2 regions of the Peribacillus sp. FSL R5-0717 genome follow, and region 1 is predicted to be linked to the other one. Evidence: riboswitches for the same ligand, from Rfam matches in the RefSeq annotation. Region 1 holds a riboswitch; the other holds the start of a gene.
What was found. A riboswitch is a leader RNA that binds a small molecule or an ion and turns the genes downstream of it on or off. The one in region 1 is predicted to bind glycine.

Region 1 (7,597 bases):
ATGATGTCAGTTATATTCGTTCAAGAGAAGGAAGTGACCTTGTGGATCCTTATTTTATACAAGTGAAAGCAAAAAATGGGGCATCCGTGATTCACTATATACAAATAAACCCGTAGAATAAATTTTACTCCTTATAAAATAGAAAAGAACGGTCATCCTAATGGAGTAATTTCAAAAATGACATAAGGAGAGAAACTACATGCCTCAACAACAAATTGATATCAATCAATTAAATCAAGCAAAAGCTAACGTTACCCTTACGCAAACCTTACTTTCACAAGCAATTGAAAAATCTTCCTCGGATCCAACGTTGGCACAAGAAGCCATTAAACAAGCGGCTCAAGAAATTGCCCAAGCCCAATCTTCCGTAAATCAGGTTTATAGTACAGTACAAGCTCAGCAAGCGGAATGATTTTGGGGATTATCGATTAATTGATTCAAAACAAGAATAAAGAGGCCTATATCCAAATTCAGGATTAGGCCTTTATATAACGAATGTATTGGGTGAATCCAAGCTTTTTCAACCCCACTTATTTAATGGCGGTATGCTTTGTGGGAACTTAAACGCATTGTATGGATCATACCTCGTTTTCACTTCCCTAAGCCGTTTGAAATTTTCTCCATAATATGCAGTTGGCCAATCTTTGATTAGAGTATCCGGCCAATTCACATAGTCACCGGTAGTAAATGGTGACAAGGCATGCTTCAGGTCCTTGATCCAACGAATGTTTAGCCGCTCTTCTTCTGGATTGGTCCATGTAGCCTGATACTCCTGGGCGATGATGGCATCTCGATAATAAAAAGCTGTCTCCTTTGGATCTTTAAGGCCCGCCACTCCTCCTAGGGATTGGTGCCAAATGGCTGCATTTTCATTTGGCGCATTTCCTAAAAAATGTTTCATAGTTACGATTGCTTGCTGTGGAAAAGCTTTTTCAATGAAAGATCCTGACCTCTTTCGATGCGCCGGTTGATTTCCAGCTGGATAATCAAAGAATCTTACGGCTTCAATATATGGGACTTCCTTTATCATGACATTTATTGGTGAGCCGGTTCTTGTCAAAGGCTTTAATAGCTGCTTCAATCTATGTGACGTTCCAACAAACTCACCTTTAGCAAAAATTTCGTTTGCTTCCTTTGCCTTGAATTCTATTTCTGAAGTTAAGCCTTCATCAGCTTTAGTGGCCCAATCCTGCCAGGCTTCAAACACCGCTTCGAAATCTTCCCACCCCCATGTGACGGAGAAAACGGAAACCCTTGATACAGGGGTTACCCTGAAAGTAAGAGAAGTGACTATGCCAAAGTTTCCCCCTCCTCCCCCGCAGCATGCCCAAAATAAATCACTATTGATTTTCCTATTCGCTTTAATGAGTTTGGCTCCCCTCTTTCCACAAGCCCTTACCATTTCTATTTCAAGCAGATTGTCACAAGTAAGTCCAAAGCGCCTCGTTAACATACCTATTCCACCGCCGAGCGTAAGACCTACAACACCAACACTGCTTTCGGTCCCTGCCGGAATCGTCGTGCCATAGTTCCATAACGTATTATATACTCGCCCTAAATCAGCTCCGGCTTCAATTTTTGTGATCATTTTTTCACGATTGACCTTGATATTGTACATTTCACTAATATCAATGACTAGACCGCCATTCACTAATGAAAAATTTTCATAACTATGCCTGCCGCTCCTAACCCGGAAAGGTGCATGATTTTCCCGGGCCCACTTCAATGAATTCAACACATCATCGGAATCTTGACAAAACACAATGACCTTTGGGAATTTAGAAAAACTTAAGTTATTATTTATCCTGGCACGCTCATACTCAGCATCATTAGGTGTAACGATACGCCCGGTAAGCTTTGTTCTTTCCAAAAGATAAACCCCTCCTCGGGTAAATATGTAACATCCTATGAAAAAAACTGGCATGAAGATACATTCCCCCTGCTCCTCCCCCTTGTTACGGGGGCAAATTAGCTACACCCGTGAGTTTTGCTGTTTTACTCGTGAATTCAACGTCTTCTCGTGAATTCGACGACTTTACTCGTGAGTTCAGCTGTTTTACCCTTGAGTTCGACGACTTTACTCGTGAGTTTCGCTGTTTTACTCGTGAATTCGACGACTTTACTCGCGAATTCCGCTGTTTTACTCGTGAGTTTCGCTGTTTTACTCGTGAATTCCACCATTGGTCTACAAGGACAAAAAAGGCCCTTCTCGAATTAGAGAAGGGCTTTTTACTAGAATTTCTTATCCTGAAATCTCATCATCGGATTTAACATCCAATGGTGTTCGTTTATCCATTTTCAGCATGTAATAACTTGCTATTACCAAGGCTAGGAAAACGATCCCGACAACCAAGGAAATTCTTGTACTAGGATTGATCCACATACCTACCAGCACCATCAGTAAAAAGGCTATTGTCGCATAGTTACTGTAAGGGGCCAACGGCATTTTGAACGGATGTTTCTCCATTTCAGCGGCATTTACCTTTCTGAACTTAAGCTCACTGATAAGTAAGACAAACCATGGAATCATCCCAGGCAAAACACTCGCACTGTACACATAAAGGAATACTTGCGGCGGTGCAAGGTAATTCAGGATAACCCCGATGCCCAACCCTAATAGTACAGCGATCGTGCAATATGCCGGAACTCCATTTTTAGATACTTTAGCAAAGACTTTCGGAGCTTGGCCATTCAATGCCAGTGTGTAAAGCATACGACCTGCACTGAAAATCCCACTGTTGCATCCAGACATCGCCGCAGTGATGACGACAAAATTAATGATGCCTGCCGCTGCAGTGATACCTATTTTGGCAAAGGTCGAAACAAACGGACTGCCTAAGTCATCCAGTTGATCCCAAGGGAATACTGTCACAATGACGAAAATGGCACCAATGTAGAAAATTAAAATGCGCCATATAATTGATTGAATCGCTTTTGTTACGGTCTTCGTTGGGTTTTTCGCTTCCCCGGCTGTGATGCCGATAAGCTCAACGCCTTGATAGGAAGCCACGACAAGCGAAAGCGCAAAGAAGAATCCTGTCCAGCCTCCCGTAAAGAAGCCGCCATTTTCCCAAAGATTCGATAATCCAATCGCATCCCCGCCATTCCCTATTCCAAAGAAGATAAGGCCCAGGCCGGCAACGATCATCAATATAATCGTTATGATTTTTATAAGTGCAAACCAGAATTCAAATTCCCCAAAGGATTTAACGGAAATGAGGTTGGCCGCTCCCAAGATGATCATGGCCACTACACCTGGTATCCAGGCCGGTAACTCCGGGAACCAATATTGCATATACAGCCCAACCGCAATGATTTCGGACATTCCGACGATTACCCATTGAAACCAATTGCTCCAAGCAGTCATATAACCTGCCAAAGGATGTATATAGGTGCTCGCAAAGGTTGCAAAAGAACCTGTAGTCGGTTCTAAATAAAGCATCTCACCCATGGAACGCATGATGAAAAATATAAAAATACCTGCAATGGCATAAGCAAGCATTACAGAGGGCCCGGTCCATTTGATCGTGCTCGCAGATCCCATGAATAACCCGACTCCGATGGTTCCGCCCAAAGCTATCATTTGAATGTGACGTGCTTCCAGCCCTCTCTTTAATTCCTTGTTCGACATGATTAACTCCTCCAGATGCAATATCGGTAATGCTTTTCTATCCTTACCACGAACTTATTAATTATTGCAGTTAGAAATGCTCTATCGAAAAAATATCAATAACACTTCATTTATGATTTCTTATCTTATAATAGTAAATATTCTGTAAAAATACAATTGTATTTTTGAAATAAACAGTTGCCAATAATATCTTGTTGATTTTTCAAATCTGAAAATATCATTTTAAAAAAATGATGTTCAGTATTTTATTATAGTGATCGTTCATAATGAGTAGAAAACAATCACTTCTGCTTAGACCTTATGTTAAATACAGACCACTATTAAACTACAGATAATGCCTGTTTCATTTCAAAAAATTTGTTGACCTACCGAAAAATAGATGATAGAATTCCAATATTATTTTATAAGCATAATGAAATGATCAAGCAGTGAAAAATCATCACTGACTGACATTTCTTCACAACCGCATACAAGCAAGCGATGAATGCTGTGGATGACACTATAGCAGGAGCAGCTTCTGGAGAGACTGTACAAGATGCAGCGCCGAAGGATTCACAATCTCAGGCAAAAGGACAGAAGAGTAACGAATGATATATTGTTATTCTGAGCCCTTTAAGAGATTGGTATTATCCAATCTCTTTTTTTAATGTCCATTTTGTGATTGGACTAAAACAACAAATGGGAAAGGCAAGCTGGACGACAATCACGTCCCTCTCTCCAAGACCATGCAGGTAAACATTCACTACCAAGACTATAAAAACGGGGGCGTACGAATTGGCTAAACAAGAATTAAAAAGAGATTTAAAAAATCGACATGTACAACTGATTGCAATAGGAGGAACCATTGGCACCGGTTTATTTTTAGGTTCCGGAAAAGCCATACAATTAGCAGGTCCTTCCATATTATTCTCTTATATGATAATAGGGATTGCCTTGTTTTTTGTGATGAGGGCCCTGGGGGAATTGCTTTTATCCAATGCAGGGTACACATCATTCACTGAATTCGCAACTGAATATGTCGGTCCATGGGCCGGCTTCGTGACCGGTTGGACATATTGGTTTTGTTGGATTATGACCGCAATGGCCGATATCATAGCTGTCGGTGTTTATATGCAATATTGGTTTGATGTCCCTCAATGGATTCCGGCTCTGCTTTGTCTGGTCATTCTGTTAGGATTGAACCTATTGACCGTTAAGATCTTTGGCGAATTGGAATTCTGGTTTGCCATCATTAAAGTAATCACGATCATCGCCTTGATCATCGTAGGAATTTTCCTTCTAATCCTCGGCTTCAATACCAATACCGGAACGGTTTCCCTAACGAACCTTTGGAATCATGGCGGCATGTTCCCCAATGGCATTTCCGGATTCCTGTTATCTTTACAGTTGGTCGTCTTCTCATTTGTCGGTGTCGAATTGGTCGGGGTTTCTGCAGCAGAAACGGCGAACCCGCGAAAGAACATTCCATCTGCCATCAATAAAATCCCTGTCCGGATTTTGCTTTTCTACGTTGGTGCACTATTCGTCATTCTCTGCGTCAACCCATGGACACAACTGGATGCCACAAGCAGTCCATTTGTAGAGGTCTTTGCGTTAATCGGCATTCCAGTCGCTGCAGGGATCATCAACTTCGTCGTTTTGACATCCGCTGCTTCTGCATGCAACAGCGGTTTATTTTCAACGAGCCGAATACTTTATACGTTAAGCAGGAATGGCGAAGCCCCAGCTAAACTGGAAAAATTAAATAAACACGCTGTTCCGGGCAATGCCTTATTCACATCCACAATCGTTGTATCAATAGGGGCATTATTAAGCAAGCTGATACCGGAACAGGCATTTACTGTCGTGACTACCATCAGTGCCATCTGTTTCATATGGGTATGGAGCATTATCTTGATCTCCCATATCAAATATTCGAAAACAAGGCCCGACCTAAGAGCCGAATCGACTTTCAAGGCTCCTTTTACACCTTTTATCAATTACGTCATTTTAGGCTTATTCCTGTTCATCCTTATTGTTATGCTATTCGCTGAAGCTACACGGCTATCACTGCTCTTGACCCCAATCTGGTTCATCCTCTTGGTGATACTATATAATTATCGGAAAAAAAGATAGCTAAAGGAAATAAAGCCTTGAACTCAATATGAATTCAAGGCTTTATCTGCATATGAACATATTAGGCCTTCGGCTTTCTGCACACTTTTGCTAAAATATATCAGGCAACTGCATTAAATTTTATATCAAAATAGTGTAAGCTAATATAGATTATCGGACCTTTTCCGTCATGTATGAATTTTCCATCCGGTTTGGTTCACCCATCCATCAGTGGCATTGAAGAATAAACACCCATTGGTGGGCGTTTCACTTTATTTAAAACGGAGGGGGTTGTTTAATGAAGATTATATATATTCTTACACTAGTTCCTTTTATAGGCATACTGGGATTTCTACCTTTTGTTAATAAAATAGAACCATATGTATTAGGGATGCCTTTCAATATGTTCTGGATGGCTATGTGGGTGGTCCTTACCTCTGCCATACTCGGCATCATGTATAAGCTGGATCCCAGGAATCGGGAAGGTGACCAGGAATGAATATTGCTCTCTTAATCATTTTAGCATTTTTACTTCTATCGATATTTTTAGGAATACGCTCTTCAAAAGGAAAAGATATGGACTTGGAACAATGGACGGTCGGCGGACGCGGTTTTGGTGCGATATTCGTCTTTCTGCTGATGGCTGGGGAAATCTATACGACCTTCTCCTTCCTTGGCGGCAGCGGCTGGGCTTATGGCAAGGGTGCACCCGCTCTATATGTTCTAATTTACATTACTTTGTCTTACGTATTATCCTATTGGCTCCTTCCGGAAATATGGAGATATGCCAAAGAAAATAAACTGATGTCTCAATCCGATTTCTTTGTAAGCAAATATAAGAGTCCCAGTTTAGGTATTTTGGCTGCACTTGTCGGTGTGGTGTCGATGATTCCAGTGATTGTCGTGCAGCTGAAAGGATTGGGGATCATTGTCTCAGAAGCATCTTATGGTGCCATCTCAATGTCTGAGGCAGTTTGGATGGGGGCGATCAGCCTTACCATTTATGTGATGATCTCCGGTATCCACGGTTCAGTTTGGACCGCTGTCATTAAAGATATCATGATGGTTGCCATAATAGGATTTTTGGGGATTTATCTGCCGATTCATTACTTTGGCGGATTTCAGCCGATGTTTGAAGCGGTTGATGCCGCCAAGCCTGGTTTTCTAAAGTTCCCTGATCAGGGGCTTAGCGTATCATGGTTCATCTCCACGGTAATATTGCTCGTATTCGGTTTCTATATGTGGCCACAAGTTTTCAGCGCTGTTTATTCAGCACGCAGCGGCAAGGTATTTCGAAAGAACGCCATCATCAGCCCTTTATATACACTCATGCTTTTATTCGTCTTTTTCGTTGGGTTTACAGCTATATTGAAAGTGCCCGGACTCGTTGGGGCAGATGCAGACCTCTCATTGCTGCGCCTTTCAATCGAGACCTTTGATCCATGGTTTATAGGCATAATCGGCGGCGCTGGATTGTTGACCGCACTGGTGCCGGGATCCATGCTTTTGATGAGCGTCGCTACACTGCTCGCGAAAAACGTTTATAAGGAATTTGCACCTGACGTATCCGATCGCCATATTGTACGATTGGCAAAGTTCCTTGTGCCAATCATTGCCCTTATAGCCGTCTACTTCACCTTAAACGGCGGTGAAACGATGTCGGCATTAATTCTTATGGGATACAGTCTCATCACACAGCTCTTCCCATCCCTTCTCTTTAGTCTGAAAAGGAATAATCCGATCAATAAATTTGGCGCAATCGCCGGCATCATTACCGGATTGGCCATCGTAATCTGCATTACACTCAGTCAATCGACAATAGGGACCTTGTTTCCATCCTTGCCGCAAGCAGCAAAAGATTTGAATGTGGGA
Region 2 (7,597 bases), on a different contig from region 1:
GGCAACATCCATTCCTGTCAGCTCACATACCATTGTTTGAAATTCAAAAATGGCTTGTAATTCACCCTGGCTAATTTCTGGTTGGTAAGGGGTATAAGCTGTATAAAATTCAGAACGGGAAATCATATGATTCACAACACTTGGAATGTAATGATCATAAGTACCCGCACCAATAAAAATTGGATATTGATTGGCATGTTTGTTTTGCGAAGCAAGCTGATGCATCTTTTTCAACAGAAGTGGTTCAGGAATTGCATGAGGGATGTTTAACTCCTCTTCCAGACGAATATCATTCGGGAGATCTTCAAACAGCTCCTCTGTCGAAGAGATTCCAAGAAAGGATAGCATTTCCTCTTGATCTTGTTTTGTATCAGGAAGATAACGATAGGTCGCTGTCATTTTATTCCTCCCCTTCATTCACAAAAGTTTCGTATTGATCTTCATTTAGAAGTACTTGTAACTCTTCTGGATTAAATAGTTCCACTTCTACCAACCACCCTGCTTCATATGGCTGGTCATTGATCATTTCAGGCGCATCATCTAACTCCTCGTTTACACGAACTACCTTACCTGACACAGGGGTATAGATTTCAGAAGCTGTTTTAACAGACTCGATCGATCCTATTGATTCATTTGCCGTTACTTCATCACCCACTCCTGGATTTTCAACAAAAACGATATCACCTAATTGTTTTTGGGCAAAATCAGAAATTCCAATACGCACTCGGTTTTCGTCTAATTGTAGTACCCACTCATGTTCCTTGCTGTATAGTAGGTTAGCTATCACTTTTGTCATTGTTTGTTCTTCCTTTCGCTCATAAAATTTATTAATATTCACTGTAGGGTGCTTACTATTTCATGCAACGGGATTATCTTTTTTTATAGAACGGTGCTCTTACCACAATAGCATCAACCATCTTCTTACGAATTTCCACTTTAAGTTGTGTTCCTAGGTCAGCATTTTCTGCTGATACAAGCGCGAGACCTATGCTTTTCTTTAAAGACGGTGAATGGGTTCCGGATGTAATAAAACCAATTTCCTCTGCCCCACCTGAAAACACTTTATAACCGTGACGAGGAATGCCTCTTCCTGTCATTTCAATTCCAACTAATATTCGTTTTACCCCTTCTTCTTTTTGTTTTGTAAGTATGGCTTTGCCGATAAAATTACTTTCTTTGTTTGTTTTTACGACAAAACCGATTCCAGCTTCAAGAGGGCTGATTTCCTTTGTGAGCTCTTGTCCGTATAGAGAAAGACGTGCTTCAAGGCGAAGAGTGTCACGTGCACCGAGTCCGCACGGCTTTAAGCCGTTTTCTTTTCCAGTTTCCAGAAGCTTTTCCCAAAGTGCTGGCGCCTTGTCCGCTCCTAAATAAAGCTCAAATCCTTCTTCCCCTGTGTAACCCGTACGGGATACAAGCACGTCCGTAATGCCATCCAGATTAACATGTTGAGTAAAGTGGAAAACACTAATTTCCGATAAATTGATTTCCGTTAACTTTTGTAAAATGCCTTCCGCCTTTGGACCTTGAATGGCGATCAGCGCGATGTCATTTGAAATATTACGAAGTGTCATTTCTCCTTTAATATGCTGCTTCATCCAGTCGTAATCTTTCTCAATGTTTGCTGCATTAATCACGAGAAGAAATTTATCATTTTTCAGTTTGTAGACCAATAAATCATCCACTGTCCCGCCAGATGGATAACACATCGCAGTATACTGTGCTTGATTAATGCTAAGCTTTGTTACATCGTTTGTGACAAGGTAATTAATATAGCTTTCTGCATCTTTCCCTTCAACAAGCACTTCCCCCATATGAGAGACATCAAAAAGTCCTGCTTCCTTTCGGACAGCATCATGTTCTTCTATAATGTTTGAAAACTGGACTGGCAGTTCCCATCCACCAAAATCAATGACTTTTGCTCCGTAATTTTTATATGTTTCAAAAAGCGGTGTTCTCTTCAATCCGGTTGCTGTGCTCATTGCTATACCTCCAATTAAGATCTCTTGCTAAATAACTGTTCTTTTACCCTTTTACCTGTTTCGGTCATTGCAAGACCACCAAGTGCTGTTTCTCTAAGTGTTCGAGGCATTTCCTTTCCAATCTTGTACATGGCTTCAATGACTTCATCACATGGAATACGACTTTCAACACCTGCAAGAGATAAATCAGCAGCTGAAAAGGCAATGGATGTGCCAATCACATTTCGCTTAATGCAAGGCACTTCAACAAGCCCTGCAACTGGATCACAAACGAGGCCCAACAATGATTTTAAAGCAATTGCTGTTGCATTTACCGCTTGTTTGGGTGTGCCACCTTTTAATTCAACAATGGTCCCTGCCGCCATCGCCGTTGCAGAACCCACCTCTGCTTGGCATCCTCCTGCCGCTCCGGAAATAAAGGACCGGTTGGCAATGACATACCCAAGGGCACTTGCGGTGAACAATCCCATGACTAAGTCTCTATAGGAAGTTCCGTCATTTTTGTGAAGCGAAAATAATACTCCGGGTAATATACCGGCCGCTCCGGCTGTTGGAGTTGCGACAATGACTCCCATTCTCGCATTGCTTTCAGATGTCGCCAGTGAGAAAGTCATGGCATCGCTAATATAACTTCCTGAAAGAGGGTTACCTTGATTCACGTAATCGTACATTTTAACGGCATCACCACCTGAAATGCCACTTGGTGCAGTAGAGGCGTCTTTTTTTCCGCTCTCAACAGCTTCCTTCATTTTAAATAACCGTTCTTCCATCATACTGATGATGGTATTTTGATCTCTCCCCGATTTTTCTATTTCCATCATTAACATGACTTCACCAATCGTTTTCTGTTTATGTGTACAAATTTCAATTAGCTCGTTCATTGACCGAATTTCCATCATGCACCCTCTAATGACGTTTTTTTCAACACATATGGATGATAATGTGTAGCGAGTACCGAAAAGTCATCGCTAGTGCTTAAACGAATATCAACCATTTCATCGCCAATCATAAAGATTTTAGATAAACCGCCTCCAAGGGATGCTCCACCTACCTTTACCAGCCATTCCCCACGTTTTGCCGTAACGACTGTTGTATTCGGATGTTCAAAATAAGGGCAGCTGTCTTCAAACTGAAATTCGTAATCTAGTCCATGTTCTTTGGTCAGCTCCATGGCATTTTTAATCCTGGAATCATCTGTATCCATGCCCAGTAATCCGCCAAGTAGGGCTTTATCTGTCCCGTGACCTTGGTGCGTTTCAGCAAATGAATCGTAGAAAATAATGTTCGCCTCTTCCGGACAACCACCTAATAGTTCATGAATGAACCTCCCCATCGATACAGCACCAGCAGTATGAGAACTAGATGGCCCTACCATGATAGGGCCGATAATGTCAAAACAACTTTGGAATTCCATGTTGTTTCTCCCTTCTTAGACCGTTATAGACTGTTGAAACAATGGATATCCGTCACAAATCGCTTTTGTTGTTTCTTTTACTTTTTCTAGAACAGCTGTATCTCCATTGCTCTTTAAAACAGCCGCAATCACTTCTCCGATTTTAACCATTTCTTCCTGCTTCATACCACGTGTCGTTAAAGCCGCTGTTCCCATTCGAATGCCACTTGTGACAAATGGGCTTTCGGTATCATAGGGAATCGTGTTTTTGTTAACTGTTATACCCGCCTCTTCTAGTAATCGTTCTGCTTCTTTTCCGGTTAAATTCCATTGGCGAACGTCTAAAAGGACGATATGGTTGTCCGTTCCACCTGAAACAAGAATTGCGCCTGCTTTCTTTAATGTTTCGCCAAGTGTTGCTGCGTTTTCAATGATTTGTTTGGCATAGATCTTAAAGCTCGGTTGCAATGCTTCTTTAAAGGAAACCGCCTTTGCCGCAATAATGTGCATGAGTGGCCCACCTTGAATCCCTGGGAATATAGCTTTATTCATTTTCTTTATCATGTCTTCATCATTTGTTAAAATGATGCCGCCACGTGGACCGCGTAAAGTTTTGTGCGTTGTGCTTGTCACCACATCCGCATATGGGATGGGAGATGGATGAAAACCTGCTGCCACAAGCCCCGCAATATGGGCCATATCCACCATCAGTTTTGCTCCAACTTGATCGGCGATTTCTTTAAAACGTGCAAAATCAATTGTTCTTGGGAAAGCACTTGTCCCCGCAATAATCAATTTTGGTTTTTCTTTTTTCGCGATTGCTTCAAGCTCATCATAGTCTATCAAGTGAGTATCTTCTCTCACCCCATAAGACACAATATCAAACCATTTCCCCGAGATGCTGACGGGACTACCATGAGTTAAGTGTCCTCCATGCGAAAGGTTCATCCCCATCACTTTATCGCCCGGCTGAAGCAGCGCATAAAAAACAGCTAGATTTGCTTGTGCACCTGAGTGTGGTTGTACATTTGCATACTTAGCACCAAACAGCTTGGTTAGGCGTTCAATCGCTGTTTGTTCCACCACATCTACATATTCACAGCCTCCATAGTAACGCTTCCCTGGATATCCTTCTGCATACTTATTAGTGAGGACAGACCCCATGGCTTCCATCACTTCTTTACTTACGAAGTTTTCTGATGCGATTAATTCTAACGTATTATGTTGTCTTTCCCTTTCATTTTCCATGGCATTATAAATCTCTGAATCATAGTTTTGTAGACTCATATTCAAATATCCTCCTCGATTTTCTTCCAAGCTCCCTTTCCTCACAAAAAAGGACAGAGGAAAGGCAGGATAAATATCCCACCTTTCCTCTGTCCTTTTTACCTGAGAGATTACCTTCGGTATGAAACATATACAAAACAATCTGTCTTGTAATATTCTTTCATCAAAAGGATTCCCCTTTGGTGGCTTTTCAGCTCTCTCCAGAGGTGCGTCCAATTGTAGTCTTTTTACCTGAGAGTTTCTATCCCAAGGTTTTTTTGGGAATTGCTCCTTCGGTGCCGAATCGATTTCTTCGGTCTCTCCCACAATTATCATCCGCTTATATAAACTTCCATTATAATTGCATGTTAACGGGTTTAAATGAAAATTTCAATAATTATCTGAAAAAACTTTATTTTCAGAAATTCAAACATGGACGGTATAGATCTTTCTGACAGTTCATAAAATAAGAAGTTATTCGTTATGCAAAAATCAAAATTGTTAACTGCTTTTCTGAATCCCAACAAGTTTCTGTATCTAGGAACCGCTCCACTTTTGAACGGTTGCTAAGAAAAGCGCAAGATGGGAAAGGACATATTGTCTAAATTTTTAAACAATGGATGTTTGAAAAAAAAAATTAAGGTATTGCGAGATTTGCGAGAATCCTTGAAGCAATAAAGATTGCTTAGCAACTTCCTCTTTGTCCCAACCACTTGATATATTAGCTATAACGATAATTGCTAGAACCCATACCCACCACTTCTTTGGCTTCTTTAGATTGATTTTCTTTTCCATACTCATTTTGAATTCTTCTCCTTTACCTTACAGTTTTACTTTCTACGACTAAGTCACCACCTCCACTTCCCTGTATTAATAGTAAGGTAATTACTTTTCATCTCCTTGATTTAAATGCCTTTTTTTCAATACCCCTGTTTAAATCTTGATTTTAAATAGGGAGGGTATGAATCAGCACCGGACAGGGAATGGGATTTTCCATTCCCTGTCCGACAGATGCATATTGAATGAGATAAGTAATCGTTTGGGTAGGTAAAGTAAAAACCCATCTTTTATTTATTTAATATGACTCTCAGTTCACCAATTTAAGTATTCATGCAATGGACTTAAGTCTACTATCAATCAAGTAATCATTTCTTTATAGCTATTTGGATTCACTTTATTTACAGTAAAATCAGCTATAGCAACTTGGTAGTAATTTGATAATTTATTTAACATTAGATCTAATTCTTTATTGCTATATAACCCTACTATCACTTCATTTAAAATAACTGTATTGTTTCTTTCCATTTTATTTTCCTCCTTTTGTTTGAAAAATTTTCCATCCTTCATTTGCATGTTAGATCTGATGGAAATGAACATTAAATGATTTCCTAATGAACGATGGCTCATCAAGAAAATGGCGATGACGGGAGTGGCTGTTTGTAAATCAAAAGCAGTTTCGGCCATCCATTTTGCTTCTCAAGAAGAATTCCATATCTACTCTTTTTATTTTTTTCTAATTTTTCATCTTAGAAAATGCTCTTTCCGTTAAATCCATAGGCCCTGGACGAATAACCAAACCGCTTTTTCCATACTCTTGCTACATTCTCAGAGTTATAGTCAAGTTCCCTTTTTTCTAATAATTCAAATCCTTCCCCAATGTCATCCATTTCGTTATCAATCCCATTGTTGGTCATTTTCAAGAAGTGACCACTCCCTCCTTTTCCTGCATATAAATATCCATTTTCTACAGATATATCTCTGAAAATGGGCTCTACTATGCGCCAAGCTTCAAGGTCTCCTCCAATCTTGAAACAAACACCTTTTCGAGCACCTTCCTTTCCTTCAGAGGACACGACATCCATAAAGTTCACACCATATCTCTTTAGCCTATTGTACCGGCGAATGGTATCCTTATAGTAGGAATTTCCAGATTGAATTAAAATATCGCCAATATTTAGAAACGGTGTCACTTCACTAATTACTACATCAACTGAATCTGGGGGAACCATAAGCCAAATAATTCGGGGTTGCTCTAATGATTTAATGAGTTCTACTATATTAGTTGTTCCCTTAGCTCCGTATCTTTCCATTTCTTCTACAGCACCGGAATCTAAATCATAGGCCACAACGTCGTGGCTTTCTTCAATTAGGTTTTGACCTAAGTTTAATCCCATTTTTCCTAAACCGATTAATCCAACTTTCATCGTGATGGCCTCCTTTTTAGAATAGAGTTCTTCTAATTTGTGCATCTTTCCTTTTACATATTGGTAACTTCGTTAGATTTAATTAGTATAAAAATTCACCTTATTTATCTAAAGCCCCTGTTGCTTTAAATAAGGGTCACAGTATGCATTTCCGTCATTTTAGGATACTTAAACGCATTCCTGTCTAAAAATTTATTACGTAGAAAAGTCATTTAATCCCCCCGTATTCTTCCGTGATTTCAAAATTATGGTATAGTAAGATTCTAATGGATGTACCAAGAATAGTTCTTGCGGTGATGATCCTCTATGTATATAAAAGTATAATATCTATATTTTTTAATTGTAAGTACGCACTTTTTTATTATATAGTATTATAAAGTACACTATTATTTTATGACCTGGGGGGAAAATAAATGGGACATCTGCGTGACAAGACGTTTTACTGTGAAAAAGAATTGACACTTTCTATTATTGGCGGTAAATGGAAAATGCTTATTATGTGGCATCTAGGGAAAGAAGGAACCAAGCGATTTGGGGAACTAAAATCTATGATTCCTGAAATTACGCAGAGAATGCTCGCTAGCCAATTGCGAGAGCTCGAAGATGACCTAATTGTTCACCGTGAAGTCTATCCTGTTGTTCCACCAAAAGTTGAATATTCTCTAACCAAAAGAGGAGAAAGTTTGATGCCAATTCTTGAATCCATGTATGACTGGGGCAGTGAGTATATGGAGACTGTCTTGAATAACCAA

Region 2: it holds a riboswitch for glycine, as region 1 does, so the genes downstream of both, glyA (serine hydroxymethyltransferase) here and NYE65_RS15900 (amino acid permease) in region 1, are expected to answer to the same signal.

The regions. Positions count from the first base shown of each region.
Region 1 is NZ_JBBOOF010000001.1:3,277,685-3,285,281, reverse strand. Features, by position in the region: gene NYE65_RS15920 (hypothetical protein) at 200-412, shown strand; gene NYE65_RS15915 (FAD-binding oxidoreductase) at 521-1,870, opposite strand; gene NYE65_RS15910 (hypothetical protein) at 2,008-2,178, opposite strand; gene NYE65_RS15905 (amino acid permease) at 2,243-3,631, opposite strand; glycine riboswitch at 4,139-4,217, shown strand; gene NYE65_RS15900 (amino acid permease) at 4,406-5,746, shown strand; gene NYE65_RS15895 (DUF3311 domain-containing protein) at 6,024-6,224, shown strand; gene NYE65_RS15890 (sodium:solute symporter family protein) at 6,221-7,597, shown strand, end outside.
Region 2 is NZ_JBBOOF010000002.1:91,461-99,057, reverse strand. Features, by position in the region: gene gcvPA (aminomethyl-transferring glycine dehydrogenase subunit GcvPA) at 1-399, opposite strand, end outside; gene gcvH (glycine cleavage system protein GcvH) at 401-796, opposite strand; gene gcvT (glycine cleavage system aminomethyltransferase GcvT) at 870-1,982, opposite strand; gene sdaAA (L-serine ammonia-lyase, iron-sulfur-dependent, subunit alpha) at 1,997-2,878, opposite strand; gene NYE65_RS26285 (serine dehydratase beta chain) at 2,878-3,396, opposite strand; gene glyA (serine hydroxymethyltransferase) at 3,412-4,662, opposite strand; glycine riboswitch at 4,749-4,869, opposite strand; glycine riboswitch at 4,872-4,977, opposite strand; gene NYE65_RS26275 (hypothetical protein) at 5,251-5,442, opposite strand; partial or broken gene gnd (phosphogluconate dehydrogenase (NAD(+)-dependent, decarboxylating)) at 6,025-6,845, opposite strand; gene NYE65_RS26265 (winged helix-turn-helix transcriptional regulator) at 7,259-7,597, shown strand, end outside.